DNA from 2 places in the Collinsella sp. AF29-7AC genome. Region 2 is predicted to be linked to the other one. Evidence: riboswitches for the same ligand, from Rfam matches in the RefSeq annotation. Region 2 holds a riboswitch; the other holds the start of a gene.
The links. A riboswitch is a leader RNA that binds a small molecule or an ion and turns the genes downstream of it on or off. The one in region 2 is predicted to bind thiamine pyrophosphate.
Positions count from the first base shown of each region.

Region 1: another riboswitch for thiamine pyrophosphate. It lies ahead of thiM (hydroxyethylthiazole kinase); the one in region 2 lies ahead of thiC (phosphomethylpyrimidine synthase ThiC).

Region 1 covers NZ_QRQX01000002.1:98,866-106,975, reverse strand. The annotation lists gene DWZ15_RS01240 (patatin family protein) at 1-692, shown strand, start outside; gene DWZ15_RS01235 (thiamine phosphate synthase) at 929-1,624, opposite strand; gene DWZ15_RS01230 (thiamine-binding protein) at 1,621-1,962, opposite strand; gene thiM (hydroxyethylthiazole kinase) at 1,966-2,805, opposite strand; TPP riboswitch at 2,857-2,967, opposite strand; gene DWZ15_RS01220 (HAD-IIB family hydrolase) at 3,131-4,039, shown strand; gene DWZ15_RS01215 (LysR family transcriptional regulator) at 4,050-4,946, shown strand; gene DWZ15_RS01210 (5-methyltetrahydropteroyltriglutamate--homocysteine S-methyltransferase) at 5,102-6,235, shown strand; gene DWZ15_RS01205 (uracil-xanthine permease family protein) at 6,358-7,692, shown strand; gene DWZ15_RS01200 (alpha/beta hydrolase) at 7,753-8,110, opposite strand, start outside.
Region 2 covers NZ_QRQX01000006.1:36,880-44,989, forward strand. The annotation lists gene DWZ15_RS03830 (TIGR02452 family protein) at 1-797, shown strand, start outside; gene DWZ15_RS03835 (SGNH/GDSL hydrolase family protein) at 876-1,535, shown strand; gene DWZ15_RS03840 (pentapeptide repeat-containing protein) at 1,621-2,226, shown strand; gene thiD (bifunctional hydroxymethylpyrimidine kinase/phosphomethylpyrimidine kinase) at 2,372-3,202, opposite strand; gene thiC (phosphomethylpyrimidine synthase ThiC) at 3,381-4,715, opposite strand; TPP riboswitch at 4,708-4,823, opposite strand; gene DWZ15_RS03855 (hypothetical protein) at 4,887-5,402, shown strand; gene DWZ15_RS03860 (YaaA family protein) at 5,443-6,252, opposite strand; gene DWZ15_RS03865 (aminopeptidase) at 6,356-7,753, opposite strand; gene polA (DNA polymerase I) at 7,920-8,110, shown strand, end outside.

The sequences.
Region 1 (8,110 bases), on a different contig from region 2:
GCCGCGCCATTCGCTATAACAAGGCCTATTGCGCCGACAAACGCTATGCGAGCGTGACCAGCTGGCTGCGAACCGGCGATATGTTCAATGCCGATTTTGCCTATCACGAGGTGCCCATCGAGCGCGATCCCATCGACCTGGAGGCGTATCGCGCCTGCCCCATGCGGTTTACGTGCGTGTGCACCGATATCGAGACGGGCAAGGCCGTCTACCACGACCTGCCCTATGGCGACGAGCGGGATATCGAGTGGATCCGGGCATCGTCGGCGATTCCTGTGGCGACGCGTCCCGTTGCTATTGACGGGCATAAGTATCTGGATGGTGGCGTGGCTGATTCTATTCCCAGCGCATGGCTGTTTGCGCAGGGGTATGACCGCAATATCGTGGTACTCACGCAGCCGGCGGGCTTTGTGAAGCAGCCCAACAGCGTGATGCCCATGCTGCGGCGCGTGTTCCGTCACTATCCGGAGTTTGTTGCAGCGCTTGAGCATCGGCATGAGGTCTACAATGCCACGCTCGATGACCTGGCACGTCGAGAGGCTGCCGGGGAAATCTTTGTGGTGCGGCCGAGCGAATCGGTGAAGGTGCCGTCGCTGTGCCGCGAACCGGATGAGCTCGAGCGCATCTACCAGGTCGGCCGCCACGATGCAGAGGCGACTTTGCCGGCGTTGGAAGCGTATCTGGCGGGGTAGGGGCCGCGGTCGCGGTCGTCGGCGGAAAGCGCATCCCAGAATTTGCGCTCAAAACGGGATGCAGTTTCCCGGACGGCGGGTTTTGGAAACGGCGTCCCAGAATTTGCGTCTGGAATGGGATGCGGTTTCCCAACGGAGCTTCATGCGGAAAGCGCATCCCAGAATGGACGTCCAAACTGGGATGCGCTTTCCGCTATTGAAGATATGGGACTGCGGAGCAACTGCTCGGTCTAGGCTTATGCCTGCTGCCAGGTATCGACGAGCTCCTTGGCTGCGGCGTAGGGGTCGTCGGCGCTGCAGACGGCGCTCACCACAAAGAAGCCGTCGACGCCGGTGGACTTGAGTTGCGGCAGATCGGCCGTCTTGACGCCGCCGCCCACCACAATGGGGACGGGGCTTGCCGCATGGAGGGCGGCCAGGTCCTCAAAGCTCTTGGTGATGATGGAGCCGTCGGCCGCACGTCCGCAGTCGCGCTTGGTTTCGGTCTCGTGGAGCGGGCCTACGCCCAGGTAATCGACCAGGCTCATGTCGGCGGTCTTGACGTACTCGAGCATCTCCTCGCAGCGGGCGGAAAGGCCCACGATGGCATCTGGACCCAGCAGCTTGCGGCAGACCTCGACGGGGATATCGCTCTGGCCCACGTGCACGCCGTCGACGGGGATGCCCTGCTCGCGTGCGGCAAGTACGCAGTCAAGGCGGTCGTCGATCAGCAGCGCGACCTGCCCGGTTTTGCCGGCCTGGGCGATGGCCTGCGCGGCATCGCCCGTCAGTGCGATGATCTCGCGGGCGCTTGCCACCTTGGAGCGCACTTGGATGCAGGTAAAGCCGGCGTCGAGCGCCTGAGCCACCACATCGCCCACGGGTCGCCCGAGGGTGTTTTCGGGGCCGAGTACCAGATAGGCAGAGATATCAAGGTTGTCGCGGATGCTCATCGTGCTTCCTCCTGCTTTTTGATCTGAGCTTCCATGCGCTCGAGTTTGCCGGTCATGGTATCGGTAAAACCGGGGCGAATATCGGCTTTGAGCACGACTTCGGTACGGATACCTTTGCTCGCCAACACAAAGGTTGCGTCGCGCACGACCTGCATGACCTCGTCCCAGTCGCCCTCGATCTCGGTGAACATCGAGGTGGTGCGGTTAGGAAGGCCACTCTCGCGAATGACGCGCACGACCTCGGCGACCTCGGCGGATAGCTCGTCACCGGTGCCGCACGGGGCGATGGCCACGGCGACCAGGGTGTTCATGCCGGCATTGGTTGCGGGCTCGGACATGGCTTATGCCTCCTCGAGCTCGAGTTGGTTGTCGGCAATGTCCCGGGCGGTTGCGCGGTAGAGCTCGTCGATAAAGGCGACCTTAAAGCTTGCCGGGGCATCGGCAACGGCGGCGGCACGCGTACCGGCAACGTTGTATACGGCGGTGCCGCAGATGGCCGCCGTAAACGGGTCGGTGGCGCAGGCGTACACGGCCAACACGCCGCCCTGCGAGCAACCGCAGCCGGTGATCTTGGACATGAGCGGGCTGCCGCCGTGGGACTTGGCCACGGTCGTGCCGTCGGTAATCAGGTCGACTTCGCCCGAGACCACTACGGCGCCGCCGGTGTAGCGGGCGAGCGCCGCGGCGGCATCGCGGGCGGCGTCAACCGTATCGGTGGTGTCGACGCCGCGCACGCGGCTCAGATCGGCCGCTTCGCCCTCAAGTCCCCATAGGCCGGCGAGCGCAATGATCTCGGAGGCGTTGCCGCGCACGATGGCGGGCTTGTACTGCTTGAGTTCGCCTACCAGCTGGGTGCGCAGGCTGCCGATGCCCAGGCCCACCGGATCGAGCACCCAGGGCTTGCCGGCGTCGTGTGCCGCCTTGGCCGCGCGGGGAATCGTCTGCTCGTAGATGGGGAAGAGCGTGCCCATGTTGAGATAGATGGCGCCGCCGCCGGCAACGAGCGCCTCGCCCTCGTCGGGCAGATAGACCATGGCGGCCGAACCGCCCACGGCGAGCTGCGCGTTGGCGACAAAGTCAATCGTCACCGTGTTGGTGATGGAGCCGGCCATGGGATTGGTGGCGCGAATCTTCTCCACGGCCTTGACCACATTTTGCTTAAGCTGTTCCGAATCGATCACTGCACATGCCTCCTTGGCATAGAAAAGGGGCGCTGTGCATAGACAGCGCCCCTAAAAAGGCGGCATGCTCCCTACGCCAGCATTAACTGACAGGTTCAAAGGATTGGGCCCTATGCCCTCTCAGCCTTGTGGTTTGCACCGCCGGCACTCCCGCATCGAATCTGTTGTTCCCTATACTAGCGCACCTGCCAAAAAGGGACAGGTTTATTTTGGCAGGTAACAACTGGGGCTTTGCGTTTTCCCAGATAAAACCTGCCAATATAAACCTGTCTCTTTTTGGCAGGTCGGTACAATAGACGGGATTAAGAATGACCGAGGGGGCCTTATGATTAAACTTGTGCTGACCGATATGGACGATACGCTGATTCCAGCCGGGCATGACGGCGCCAGCGACTACGCCATCGAGGGCATTCATGCCATGCAGGCGGCGGGTCTGCACTTTGGCCCGGTTTCGGGTCGCCAGCCCTCCGCGATGGGCTGGATGTTCCGCAATCGCGCCGAGTGCTTCTCGACCGGCGCGTTCTGCAACGGCCAGGTCATGTTTGTGGACGGCGAGGTGGTAGCCTCGCATGCGACCGATAACGCCGCCCTTATGCGCTTGGCTGACTACTTGGAGCACGAGACCGACGATACGTATCTGAAGGTCTACAGCCTGGGTGACGACTTTTGGGATAACGATGCCTATTGTGTAACGAGCGACCCCGAGCGTGTGCGCCGCGCCATGGAGTCGGGCGGCAACGCATGGCTCAAGGGCGAAGAGGCCCCGTGCCGTCCTGTCGTCGATGACGCACCGGTGTTCAAGGCGAATATCTGGAGTGCTCGTTCGCGTGAGGAGCTCGCGGAGCTACGCGAGTGCGTTGCCGCCGAGGTGCCGGAACTCTCGCTCGTGTTTCCCAACAATCGTGTGCGCCTGTTCGACATCCTTCCAGCAGGTTGGGACAAGGGTTGCGCTGCGCTGGAGCTGGCGCGCGCTTTGGACCTGACGTCCGACGAGGTGGCCGTATTTGGCGATTCCGATAACGACCTGCCCATGATCGGTGCCGTCCCCAACTCCGTTGCAGTCGCCAATGCCAACGAGGCCGTCACGGCTGCCGCGCGCTGGCATATCGGCGCTGCGGTGGACGATGCGGTTGCCGGGGCTCTGCATCAGATTGCCGCCTGCGCCGCGACGGGGGAGATGCCGTCGTTTATGCGTCAGATGAGCACGACGGGTTTCGACGTCACGAACGTCTAGGGAGAAAGCCATGAAGCTTCAGCAGCTCAGATATGTCGTCAAAGTTGCCGAATGCGGCAGCATCACTGAGGCCTCGCGCCGGCTCTTTGTGTCGCAGCCTTCGATTACCGCGTCGATCCGCGATCTCGAAAACGAGATGGGTGTGCATATCTTTGAGCGCACTAACAAGGGCGTCGTTGTGTCCGAGGAAGGCGAGACCTTCTTGGGCTATGCGCGCCAGGTGCTCGACCAGGCCGACCTGCTCGAGGGCAAGTACAAGGGCGCATCCGAGCAGGTGCCGCACTTTAGTGTGAGCTGCCAGCATTATTCCTTTGCCGTTAACGCGTTTGTCGACGTGATCCGCGAGTTCGATGCCACGCGTTACGACTTTACCCTGCGCGAGGAGCAGACTCACGAGATTATCGAGGATGTCGCGCATATGAAAAGCGAACTGGGCATCCTATACTTATCCGAGCATAACCGCGAGGTTATCGAGCGCATGCTTGCCGCCAACGAGCTCGTATTCGAGGGACTCTTCTGCGCCACGCCGCATGTCTTCGTGTGCGCAGACCATCCGCTGGCGGGCCGCTCGAGCGTGACGCTCGAGGACTTGGAAGACTACCCGTTCCTGTCCTACGAGCAGGGCAGCTATAACTCGTTTTACTATTCCGAGGAACTGACCTCGACCTTTGAGCGTCGCAAGAATATCCGCGTACGTGACCGTGCGACGTTGTTCAACCTGGCCATGGGCCTCAACGGCTACACGGTGTGTTCGGGCGTGATCAGCCACGAGCTCAACGGGCCGGGTATTATCTCCATTCCGCTCGATGTGGACGAGTACATGGAGATTGGCATCATCACGCGCAAGAACACGACGCTTACGCGCTACGGTCGGGCCTATATTGACGCGATTCGTCAGCACATCTAAGCTGCTGTGTTCTGCACGGATCAAATCTCTTTATGGCAGTCCTAGCTGATATAGGAAGCATCTATATCAAACTGTTATAAACATATATTTTACGGTGGCCATATGAGCGCTCATACTCTGTCCCAGTAAAGCAACCAATGCAAAGGGAGATATCCATGAGCACTTCGATTCAACCGAACGCGCCGTTTCGCGCCGATATCGTCGGCAGCTTTCTTCGTCCGCAGGCCGTAAAGGACGCCCGCGCTGCCTATGCGGCAGGCACGCTTGATGCCGAGGGGCTTAAGGCCGTCGAGGACGATGCCATTCGCGATTTGGTGGCAAAGCAAAAGGCCGCTGGCCTGCAGGTGATTACCGATGGCGAGTTTCGTCGCAGTTACTGGCACCTCGACTTTATGTGGGGGCTCAACGGCATTGAACGCCGCACCTCGCGTACGGGCTATATGTTCCACGACGAGGAGACCACGGCTGACACCGCCGTGGTGACCGGCCCCATCAGCGGCGAGAACCACCCCTTCGTCGAGCACTTTAAGTTTGTCAAGGTGCTTGAGGGCGAGGGCCAGGTTGCGCGCCAGACCATTCCGGCGCCGATCCAGACGTTCTCGGAGGTTACGCTCGACCGCTGCGATGGCCAGCAGGAGAGCCTGCGCGCTGTCTATAAGACCGATGAGGAACTTGCCGACGCAATTGCAGCCGCTTATCGCACGGTGATCGCCGACCTGTACGCTGCCGGTTGTCGCAATATCCAGTTTGATGACTGCACCTGGGGCATTTACTGCGATACCGACTTTGTGTCCAAGACTGGCATGAGCCCGGTTGACCTGCAAAGGGTGAGCGAGCTGGGCGTGGCGCTCAACAACGCCGCCATCGAGGACAAGCCCGACGACCTCGTCATTAACACGCACGTGTGCCGCGGCAACTACCACTCTACCTATGCTTTCGAGGGCGGCTATGACCCCATCGCGCCGTACCTGTTTGCACATGAGGATGTCGACGCATTCTACCTGGAGTTCGATACGCCGCGCGCCGGCGGTTTTGAGCCGCTCAAGTACGTTGCCCCGGGCAAGAAGGTCGTGCTGGGCTTGGTAACCACCAAGGCGGCAGAGCTCGAGAACGAGGATGTTATCGTCGAGCGCATCCGCGAAGCCGCAAAGTACGTGCCGCTCGAGAACCTGTACCTGTCGCCCCAGTGTGGCTTTGCCAGCTGCGAGATCGGCAACAAGCTGACCGAGGACGAACAGTGGGCAAAGATTGCGCTGGTTAGGCGCATTGCCGAGCGTGTCTGGAAGTAGTGCTGCCGTTCGCAGGGGCGTCGTGGTCGGAGCGGCATGCATCGCGTACAATGGTTCGGATCGTATCGTTCGGGCAGGTAATCCGATATGCCCGGGCGCCCTTCCATTATGAAAGGACATCCATGTCCCAATCCTCGACGCCCGCCGTCGCCGATGCCATCTACGATGCGTCGTCGCTCGGTCGCCCGCGCATGTTCTTGCTCGGCCTGCAGCACCTGTTTGCCATGTTTGGCGCCACGGTGTTGGTGCCCGTGCTCACCGGCCTTTCGGTTTCGGCAACGCTTTTATTTGCCGGCCTGGGCACGCTGCTCTTCCACTTCCTATCGCGCGGCAAGGTGCCAGCGTTTTTGGGATCTTCGTTTGCCTTTATTGCCGGTTATGCCGCAATCGCGCCCAACGGCGAGGCCGAACTTTTGCCCTACGCCTGCCTAGGTGTAGCCTGTGCCGGCCTGCTCTATCCGGTGCTGGCGGCCCTGTTTCGCGCGTTTGGTGCCAAGCGCGTTATGCGCTTCTTCCCGCCGGTAGTGACGGGCCCCATCGTCATTTCCATCGGCCTGATCTTGGCAAGCTCTGCCATCGCCAACTGCCAGACCAATTGGCTTGTTGCCGTTGTCGCTGTGGCGGTGATCGTCATCTGCAACATCTGGGGCCGTGGCATGGTCAAGATCGTGCCGATTCTGCTGGGCGTTGTGGTGAGCTATGCCGTTGCGACTGCGCTCGGCGAGGTTGATTTCTCGGGCGTCGCAGCCGCTCCCTGGGTTGGCTTGCCCGTCGTGTGGGATAACACCGTGTTTGCGCTCTTTGGCCCGCAGTTCGATAGCGGTCTTGCCACGACGGCCATCATCACCATTATGCCGCTGGCCTTTGCGACCATGATCGAGCATATCGGTGACATCTCGGCTATCGGCTCCACTTGCGAGCGTAACTACATCGCCGATCCTGGCCTGCATCGCACGCTGCTTGGCGACGGCCTGGCGACCATTCTCGCATCGCTCTTTGGCGCTCCGGCTAACACCACCTATGGCGAGAACACCGGTGTGCTTGCCCTAACGCGTGTGTTTGACCCGCGCGTGATTCGCATTGCCGCATGTTGTGCCATTGTGCTCTCGTTCTGCCCCAAGTTCGCGGCTGTCATTGCGGCCATGCCGGCGTGTGTAATCGGCGGCGTGTCGCTCGTGCTCTATGGCATGATCAGCGCCGTGGGCGTCCGCAACCTCATCGAGAACCAGGTCGATTTCCAAAACAACCGCAACGTGCTGGTGGCCGCCCTGGTGCTCGTGCTTTCGCTCGGCATTGCGTACAGCACCGCCGGCGCCATCGTGCTTGAGCTGGGCGGCGTGACGATTTCGCTTTCCGGCCTTGCCGTGGGCTCGCTGGTGGGCATTGTGCTCAACGCCATCCTGCCCGGTAACGACTTTGAGTTCGATACTTCCGAGCTTGAGGAGACTGCTGAATAGCAGCTGCGTTCAGCCAAATTAAAAATGGCGTCCATGCGTATGTACGCGTGGATGCCATTTTTAATGCGTCAGTATCCAGTGGATGCCGCGTGCCATGCGCAGGTCAGTTTGGGTAAAGTGATTGCCGGGGTTGAGCTCCAGCGTTGTTGGAATGTCACGCTCGATAAACAGCTCTTCCATCGCGCGCGTATCGTCGAGTACGTGCCGCATCATGCGGTTGGGCGTCTTGGTTTCCTTTTTGCCGAGTGACAGATAGACGGCGTCGGGCGTAGCTGTCATCGTGCGCTCGCGCGCGTAGTCGATAAAGCCGGGGAACCACAGCGACCCCGATGCACTCGCCGCGCGCTCAAAGACATCTGTTTGCCAAAGTGCCCACAGTGCAAAAAGACCCGCCAACGAGTGGCCGGCAACGCCGCGC
Region 2 (8,110 bases):
CCGAAGTTGAGTCCGCGCCTGCTGAGGAGCCCGCTCCGGTCCTGCCCGAGGTCACTGTGCTTGATGCCTCCGCCACGCAGGCAATCCTCGATAACGGTCGCGGCTATGCGCAGTTCTGCGACATGGCCGTGCTCGCCTTTGCCTCGTTTACCAATCCGGGCGGTGGATATATTCAGGGTTATCTGGGCCAGGAGGCCACGCTGTGCGCCGATTCGTATCTGTACAACGTCCTCGATAAGCAGCGTAAATGGTACGGTGAGAACCGTCGCCGCAACATCAACTGTGAGCTCTATCGTAACCGTGCCCTAGTGGTGCCTGCGGTGCGCTTCGACCGCAACCACGTGCATGCATACGCCGACGTGATCGTGGCCGCCGCGCCCAACGTTAAGCGCGCCCGCCAGGAGTATCGCGTGAGCGACGATGCTCTGCTGGATGCCCTGCGCGACCGCATCCGCTTTGTGCTCGCCATCTGCGACGAGTTGGGTCGCGAGAAGCTCGTGCTGGGCGCATGGGGCAGCGACAACAACGGCTTTGATGCCGAGGCCGTGGCCGAGCTCTTCCGCAAGGAGCTCGCATCGGGCGACTTCAAGGTCAAGCAGGTCTTCTTTGCCGTGCCCTCTACGCGCTGGGACGAGGACTTCGCCAAATTCGAGCACGTGCTGGCAAACTTCCCCGAGCGAAACGAGGAGTCCTATGCTCAGGTTGCCGCCCGCGCCGCAGCCGCCCGTGCCGCCGAGCAGGCTCAGGCCGCTGCCGAGGATGACGAGGATGGCGACGACTGGCGCAAGTACCTGTAAACGGTGCTCGTGATGCGATATACCGAGCCGACGGGAGAGGCTGCTCCTGTCGGCTTTTTATTGAGTGGGGAGCTTACGATGAAAAACGTTCTGTGCTTTGGTGACAGCAACACCTATGGTTACGATCCGGCGGGCATGCGCGACGGTACCGCGGTGCGCTATGCGCAGGATGTGCGCTGGTGTGGCGTGGTCCAACGTGACTTAGGCGAGGGCTGGCATGTAATTGAAGAAGGCCTCAACGGCCGCACGACGGTACGCGACGACATGTGCCATCTGGACACTAACCTCAACGGCATTCGCGCGCTTCCGATGCTGCTCGAGGCTCATAAGCCGCTGGACGCCATTGTGATCATGCTGGGTACCAACGACTGTAAGACGGTCTTTAACGTGACAGCTTCCGATATCGCCCGTGGCGCCATGGCGCTGATTCGCGCCGTCCGCGCGTTTCCGTGGACCGACGCTGCGCCTTGCCCGCGCATCCTGCTGATGGCTCCTATCAAGATCAAGCCGCAGATCGCCGATGTATATATGACCGATTTTGACGAGCGTTCCGTCGAGGCATCTGAACATTTTGGCGAGTACTATGCGCACGTGGCCGAGCAGTTTGGCTGCGACTTTTTGAATGCCGCCGAGTTTGCCGAGCCGGGCGATATCGACTATCTGCATATGATGCCCGAAAGCCACGAGAGCTTGGGACATGCCGTGGCAGCCAAGCTCCAAGAGATGCTCGGTGAGTAGCGCGACCCCAAGCCACCGCAAAGGGGACAGGCACCTTTGTGGTGGTTTTGCCCGGGTAAACGAACGGATTGGCTGCCATATGGGCATGGACGAGCTCATCGACCTCTTTGCCGAGGGCGATGAGCTCGTCTCCAATACCGCTTTTGAGGATTTGGATCTTGCCTACGACGTGGCGAACGGCGCGACCTTCGATGGCGTTGTGTTCCGATCTTGCGAGTTCGATAGCGTTGACTGGAGCGGCTCGACGTTTCGCGACGTGGTGTTTCGCGGTTGTCGCTTTATCCGCTGCAACATGGAAGGCTGCTGGCTCAGCCGCTGCGACTTCGTTGACTGCTCGGCACCGGGACTCAACTTGCTCAAGGCGCGCCTGTCGAGCGTGTCGTTTGGATCGTGCGATTTGAGCTATGCGAACCTTTCGGAGGGACGCATTGGCCCTATGACAGCATGCGATACACGTCTGAGAGAGGCTGCGTTTCAGGGTGCCAAGCTGGGTCAGATACGCCTGGATGGCTGTGACCTGACGCGTGTTGATGTGTTCAAGACGTCGCTTTCCGGCGTTGATGTGTCGCGCTGTACATTTGCAGCGCCCGTTGTTTCGGGCGATTACCATGAGTTGCGTGGCTTGACGGTCAATGCCGAGCAGGCGCTGGCACTCTCGGGTTTGTTGGGAATTCAACTCGCCGACGAATAGGCGCTCTGGTCCTTTGCTCGACCGCTATCTAAAATCAAACCGTCGCAACATTTAATGATATTTCGCGTTTGCACGATTTTCATCGAATGTTGCGACGGTTTTTGGTGCAAGGTAGCCTGTCTCTTTTTGGCAGGTTACTGGCTATTTAGTACTGCCACATGTGGTTGACGGGGCCAGAGCCTTTGCCCATGTCAAAGCCGGCGGCGAGAGCGCCCGTTAGGTAGGCCTTGCCGGCGTTGACGGCGTCGGCAAGATCCATGCCCTGAGCCAGCGCGCAGGCGATGGCGGACGAAAGCGTGCAGCCGGTGCCGTGTGTGTTGTCGGTCTCGATGCGCTTGTGGCGGAACCACGTGGTGAGCGGATCGCCCAGATGGTTGCCCTCGTCATCGAGTGGCGCGGGTTCGGCCAATACATCGTTGGCCTCGTTGACAAGATGCCCACCCTTAACGAGGGATGCGCAGCCAAAGCGGCGGGCGAGGAGCATGGCAGCATTTTGCTGCGTGCGCTCGGAGTCGACCTCGTAGTCGAGCAGGGCCATGGCCTCGGGAATATTGGGCGTGATAACCGTCGCCAGCGGGAACAGGCGGCGGGTGAGCGCCTCGGCGGCATCTTCGGCAATCAGCCGTGCGCCCGAGGTGGCTACCATGACGGGGTCGACTACCACGTTTGTCGCGTTCCAGGCGCTCAGGCGGTCGGCGATAACCTCGATAATCTCGGCAGAGGAAACCATGCCGATCTTGACGGCGCTTGGGCGGATATCGTCAAATACGGCGTCGATCTGCGCAGCGACGATATCAGGGGAGATATTCTGCACGGCGGTGACACCGAGCGTGTTTTGTGCGGTGATGGCGGTGATGGCCGTCTCGGCATACAGACGGTGCGCCGTGATGGTCTTGATGTCGGCCTGAATGCCGGCGCCACCGCTGGAATCGGATCCTGCGATGGACAGGACGGCAGGTACCTTACTGCGATCCATGTTTGCTCCCTTGTTCGGTCGGAATCAAATGGGTCTTTAAGCCAGCATTATAAAGATGCCCGGGCCGACTCTATGTCGAACCCGGGCGGGCGATGCAATCTTTACGCAAATGTGAGCAAATGTTCACACGTCAACAATTGACGAACACCATGTTACTGATTGTGGCTCCGGTGACGAGTTAGTCCTCCATGCCGAGATCGATCGTCGTACCCTCGAACACCTTGTTGACGGTGCGGACGGCGCACATCTTGCCACACATGGTGCAGGTGCCCTCGGTGGCGGCGGGGGACTCCTCGTAGCGCTTCTTGCCGGTGACCGGGTCGAGCGCGCACTTCCACATGGAGTCCCAGTCGAGCTTGCGGCGTGCCTGGCCCATCTTGTCGTCCATGTCGCGGGCGTGCGGCACCTTCTTGGCGATATCGGCGGCGTGCGCGGCAATCTTAGTGGCCATGAGGCCATCGAGCACGTCTTGGGCGTTGGGCAGGCACAAGTGCTCGGCCGGCGTCACGTAGCACAGGAAGTCGGCGCCGGAGCTGGCGGAGATAGCGCCGCCGATGGCGGCGGTGATGTGGTCGTAACCCACGCCGATATCGGTCACCAGCGGCCCGAGCACATAGAACGGGGCGTTGTGGCACAGGCGCTTCTGCAGTTTCATGTTGGCGGCGATCTCGTCGAGCGCCATGTGACCCGGGCCCTCGACCATGACTTGGACGCCGGCGGCCCAAGCGCGCTTGCACAGCTTGCCCAGCTCGATCATCTCGGCGGTCTCGGTGGCGTCGTTGGAGTCGTAGAGGCAGCCCGGGCGGCAGGAGTCGCCGAGCGAAATCGTCACGTCGTACTCGTGGCAGATCTCGAGCAGCTCGTCAAAGTACTCGTAGAAGGGGTTTTCGTTGCCGGTGACCTCCATCCAGCCAAACAGCAGCGAGCCGCCGCGGCTCACGATGTTCATCAAGCGGCCGGTCTCCTTAAAGGTCTTGGTGACCGACTTGTTGATGCCGCAGTGGATGGTCATAAAGTCCACGCCGTCCTCGGCGTGCGCGCGCACGACCTCGAACAGGTCATCCTTGGTAAGCTTGACCAGCGGCTTTTCCATGTAGCCGATGGCGTCGTACATGGGGACGGTGCCCACCATGAGCGGCGTCTCGTCGATGAGCTGCTGGCGGAACTGGCGCGTCTTGCCCGAGTTGGAAAGGTCCATGATGGCGTCGGCGCCAAAGTCCTCGGCGATCTTGACCTTCTTCCATTCCTCGGCGGCATCGGCTTTATCGCCCGAGATGCCCAGGTTGACGTTGACCTTAGTAGACAGGCCCTCGCCGATACCAAAGGCGCGCATGCCTTTTTTGATGTGCACGATGTTGGCGGGAATGGCGATGCGGCCGTCGGCCACGCGCTCGCGGATGTACTCGGGGTCGCGATGCTCGCGCTCGGCGACTTCCTTCATCTGCGGCGTGATCTGCCCGGCGCGGGCGAAGTCGATTTGCGTGACGAGCTTGGGCTCGGTCTGTGTGCTCATTGGCACGGCTCCCTTCGTTGGCATTACCCATATCAGGTTTGCGGGTCAGGGCGGGCGCGCCCAGTCTCAGCCTGCCGTCCTGTCCTGCAAGCTCCCCGTTTATGTAATGGGCTCAAGTATAGCTCGAATGGGTACGATTGGCCTAACGAGCGTGCCTGTGGGGAGGCGAACATGGAAGACAAGCATCTATATCGAGAGACGCAATGGGATGTATCGGCCGAGGAAAGCCGTGCGCACCATGGCCTTGTCGCGATCGGTTTTGCGGTGCTTGCCGTGCTGGTGATTGCCTTTTGTATCTGGACGTTTGGCGGTCACGGCGGCGCTGCATGGGAGTTCGAGGCCGACGATGCCCTGCCGATCATGACAGTGAAGGTTACGGGCGGCAATACCGTTGCCGCGCCGGGCGACTATTGGTATTCGCGCGATGGATTTGTCCAGCTTCAGCTGAGCGGTGGGTCTATTCCTGGTGAGGAAATCGAACGCGTGACGTATGATGCGGCGCTCAAAACGCTGACGGTGAAGCTCAAGAATCAGGGCGACGTGCCTACGACTATGGATATCGCGCTGACGGAATGGCGCTTGGAGCCCCCGACGGGTGTTGCGGTGTCCGAGGTGGAGCATGTCAAGATTACCTATCAGGACGGCTCGACAAACGAAGTTGCCAAAGCCGACGGCTTGGCGGAATAGACGCCGTGCCTGGGCAGCACATTCAAAAGTAGCGGTGGTCCTACAAGGTCTGTTCGTTCAGGAAGACCAAAGTGTTCTTATTTGAAAGCTCGGGAAAGTGACGATAACCAACGTCAAACGCGGTGAGCCCGCTTACATCCTCGAGCTTGTTTTCTGCCATCCAGCGCACCATGGAACCACGTGCCTTTTTGCTGGCGGTCGAGCGCTGGATGGGCTTGCCGTTGCGGATGCCTTCGCCAAAGAGGCACGTGACGACCGTGGCGTCGCCCGCGAGATGGGGCAGAACGGCTTTGGCGTACTCTACGCTGGCGAGGTTGACGATCGTGGTGTTTGAGCCTGCCGGGGCGATAGCCCGCGCGAGCTTGTCGCTCCAAAACGCGTAGAGGTCTGGGGCATCGTCAACGGCGAGCTTCGCGCCCATTTCCAGCCGATATGGTTCCACGGCATGAAAGGGGCGAACGCACCCGTAGAGGCCAGAGAGGATCCACAGGTGGCTTTGCAGCCATGCGAGCTGCGCGGAATCCATCACCTCGGGCGCCATGCTCTGGTATTGAATGCCGTGGTAGGACATGACGGCAGGGGAGAGGTGACAGGCGAGTGCGGGATTGTCGAGATCGCCGTTTTTCAGGATGGGCCCGAACTCATGCAGGGTGTTGAGGCAAGGCCCCAGCAGTTTGTCACTCACGTTCCATAGCGCCTGCAGGCTGTCGCTGCCTTCATTCCGCTCGATATCTAGCAGTGCGCGGTGGAGGCGAGCCGTCTCGCGCGCAAAGGGTGGGATGCCCAGGACTTCAAAAGCATCTTGGGCCGCGCGCATCTGCTTGGCGGGCGAAATGACGACCTGCAGCATGGACTCTCCTCTGCCAAAAAGGAAGTTGCGGTGGAATACGGTCTGTTTTGGCCGTTTATGGGCCAGGTTAGTCTGTATTTCACCGCAACTGATGAAGGGTTGGTTACGCGCGCTCGATGAAGGCCTTGTAGCCGCGATAGGCCTCGTAGATATCGGCCTTGTTGGCGACCTCCCACAGGGCGTGCATGGACAGGACGGCAACGCCAGAGTCGATGACGTTCATGCCGTACTTAGCCATGATGTATGCGATGGTGCCGCCGCCGCCCGCGTTGACGCGACCGAGCTCGCAGGTCTGGAAGTCCACGCCGGCCTCGTCCATGATGTCGCGGATGAGGGCCACATACTCGGCGTCGGCGTCGTTAGAGCCGCCCTTGCCGCGGCTGCCCGTGTACTTGTTAAAGCACAGGCCGCGACCCATAAAGGCTGCGTTCTTGGTTTCGAACTTGCCGGCGTAGCCCGGGTCGAAGCCGGCGGACACGTCGGAGGAGAGCATGCGGCTGCGGGCGAGCGCGCGGCGCAGGGCCAGCGGGCTATCCTCGCCGGCGAGCGTCATGATCTCGGCGACGGTGTTCTCGAAGAAGCGGCTCGTCATGCCGGTGGCACCCACGGAACCGATCTCCTCCTTGTCGACGATGAGTGTGATGCTCGTGCGCTCCACGTTGGCGACGTTGATCTGGGCGAGCATGGACGGATAGGCGCAGACACGGTCGTCGTGGCCATAGCCCAGAATCATGGAGCGGTCGAGGCCCATGTCACGGGCGGGGCCGGAGGGCACGACCTCGATCTCGGCGGAGAGGAAGTCCTCCTCCTCGACGTCGTACTGCTCCTTGAGGATATCCAGGAACATCTGCTTGACGGGCTCCTTGGGAGCGTCCTTGTCGTCCTCGTCAAACTTGACGGGGCGGCCGCCCACGATCACGTCGAGGATCTCGGCGTCGACGGCGTCCTTGGCGGGCTTGGCCATCTGCTCACTCGAGAGGTGGATCAGCAGGTCGGAGATGGTAAAGACCGGGTCGTCGGCCTTGTCGCCGATGTTGATGTCGACGGTGGTGCCGTCCTTTTTGCAGATGACGCCCACAAGCGCGAGCGGGGAGGCCACCCAGTGGTAGCTCTTGACGCCGCCATAGTAGTGCGTGTCGAGATAAGCCATGTCGCCGGCCTCGAAGGCGGGGTTCTGCTTGAGGTCCAGGCGCGGCGAGTCCACGTGGGCGCCCAGGATGTTAAAGCCCTGCTCGAGCGGGGCGGTGCCCAGGTTGACGAGCATGAGGTCCTTGCCGTGGTTGGCGGCGTACACCTTGTCGCCGGCCTTGAGCGCGCGGCCCTCGGCGATCACGGTCTCCAGATTGACGTAGCCCGCCTCCTCGGCCATCTTGATACCGGCCTTGACGCACAGGCGCTCGGTCTTGTTCTCACTCAAAAACTGCTTATAGCCGCGGCAAAGCTCCTCGAGCTCCTCGATCTGCTGTGGCGTGTACTTTTTCCATGCGCTGGGACGCTCCATGACGCAGGCTCCTTTCGGATCGATCGTGCTGGTTGATGTACCGTGAGCCATCGTATCACGCGCGGGCCCGCGGCGGCAGGGAAGCCTGATGTGCGGTGGCCGCGGGGCGGGGAGCGTGTAAACTGGTGTGAGCAAACCGTGCCCAGCCCAAAGCGAGGTATTCAATATGTCTGAAAAGCGCCGTACCTTTGCCGTCATCGACGGCAACTCGCTCATGCATCGCGCCTTCCACGCCGTGCCGCCGACCATGAACGCGCCGGACGGTCGCCCCACCAACGCGATCTTTGGTTTTCTGAACATGTTCCTCAAGATGATCGATGCCTTTAATCCCGACGGCGTTGTCGTGGCGTTTGACAA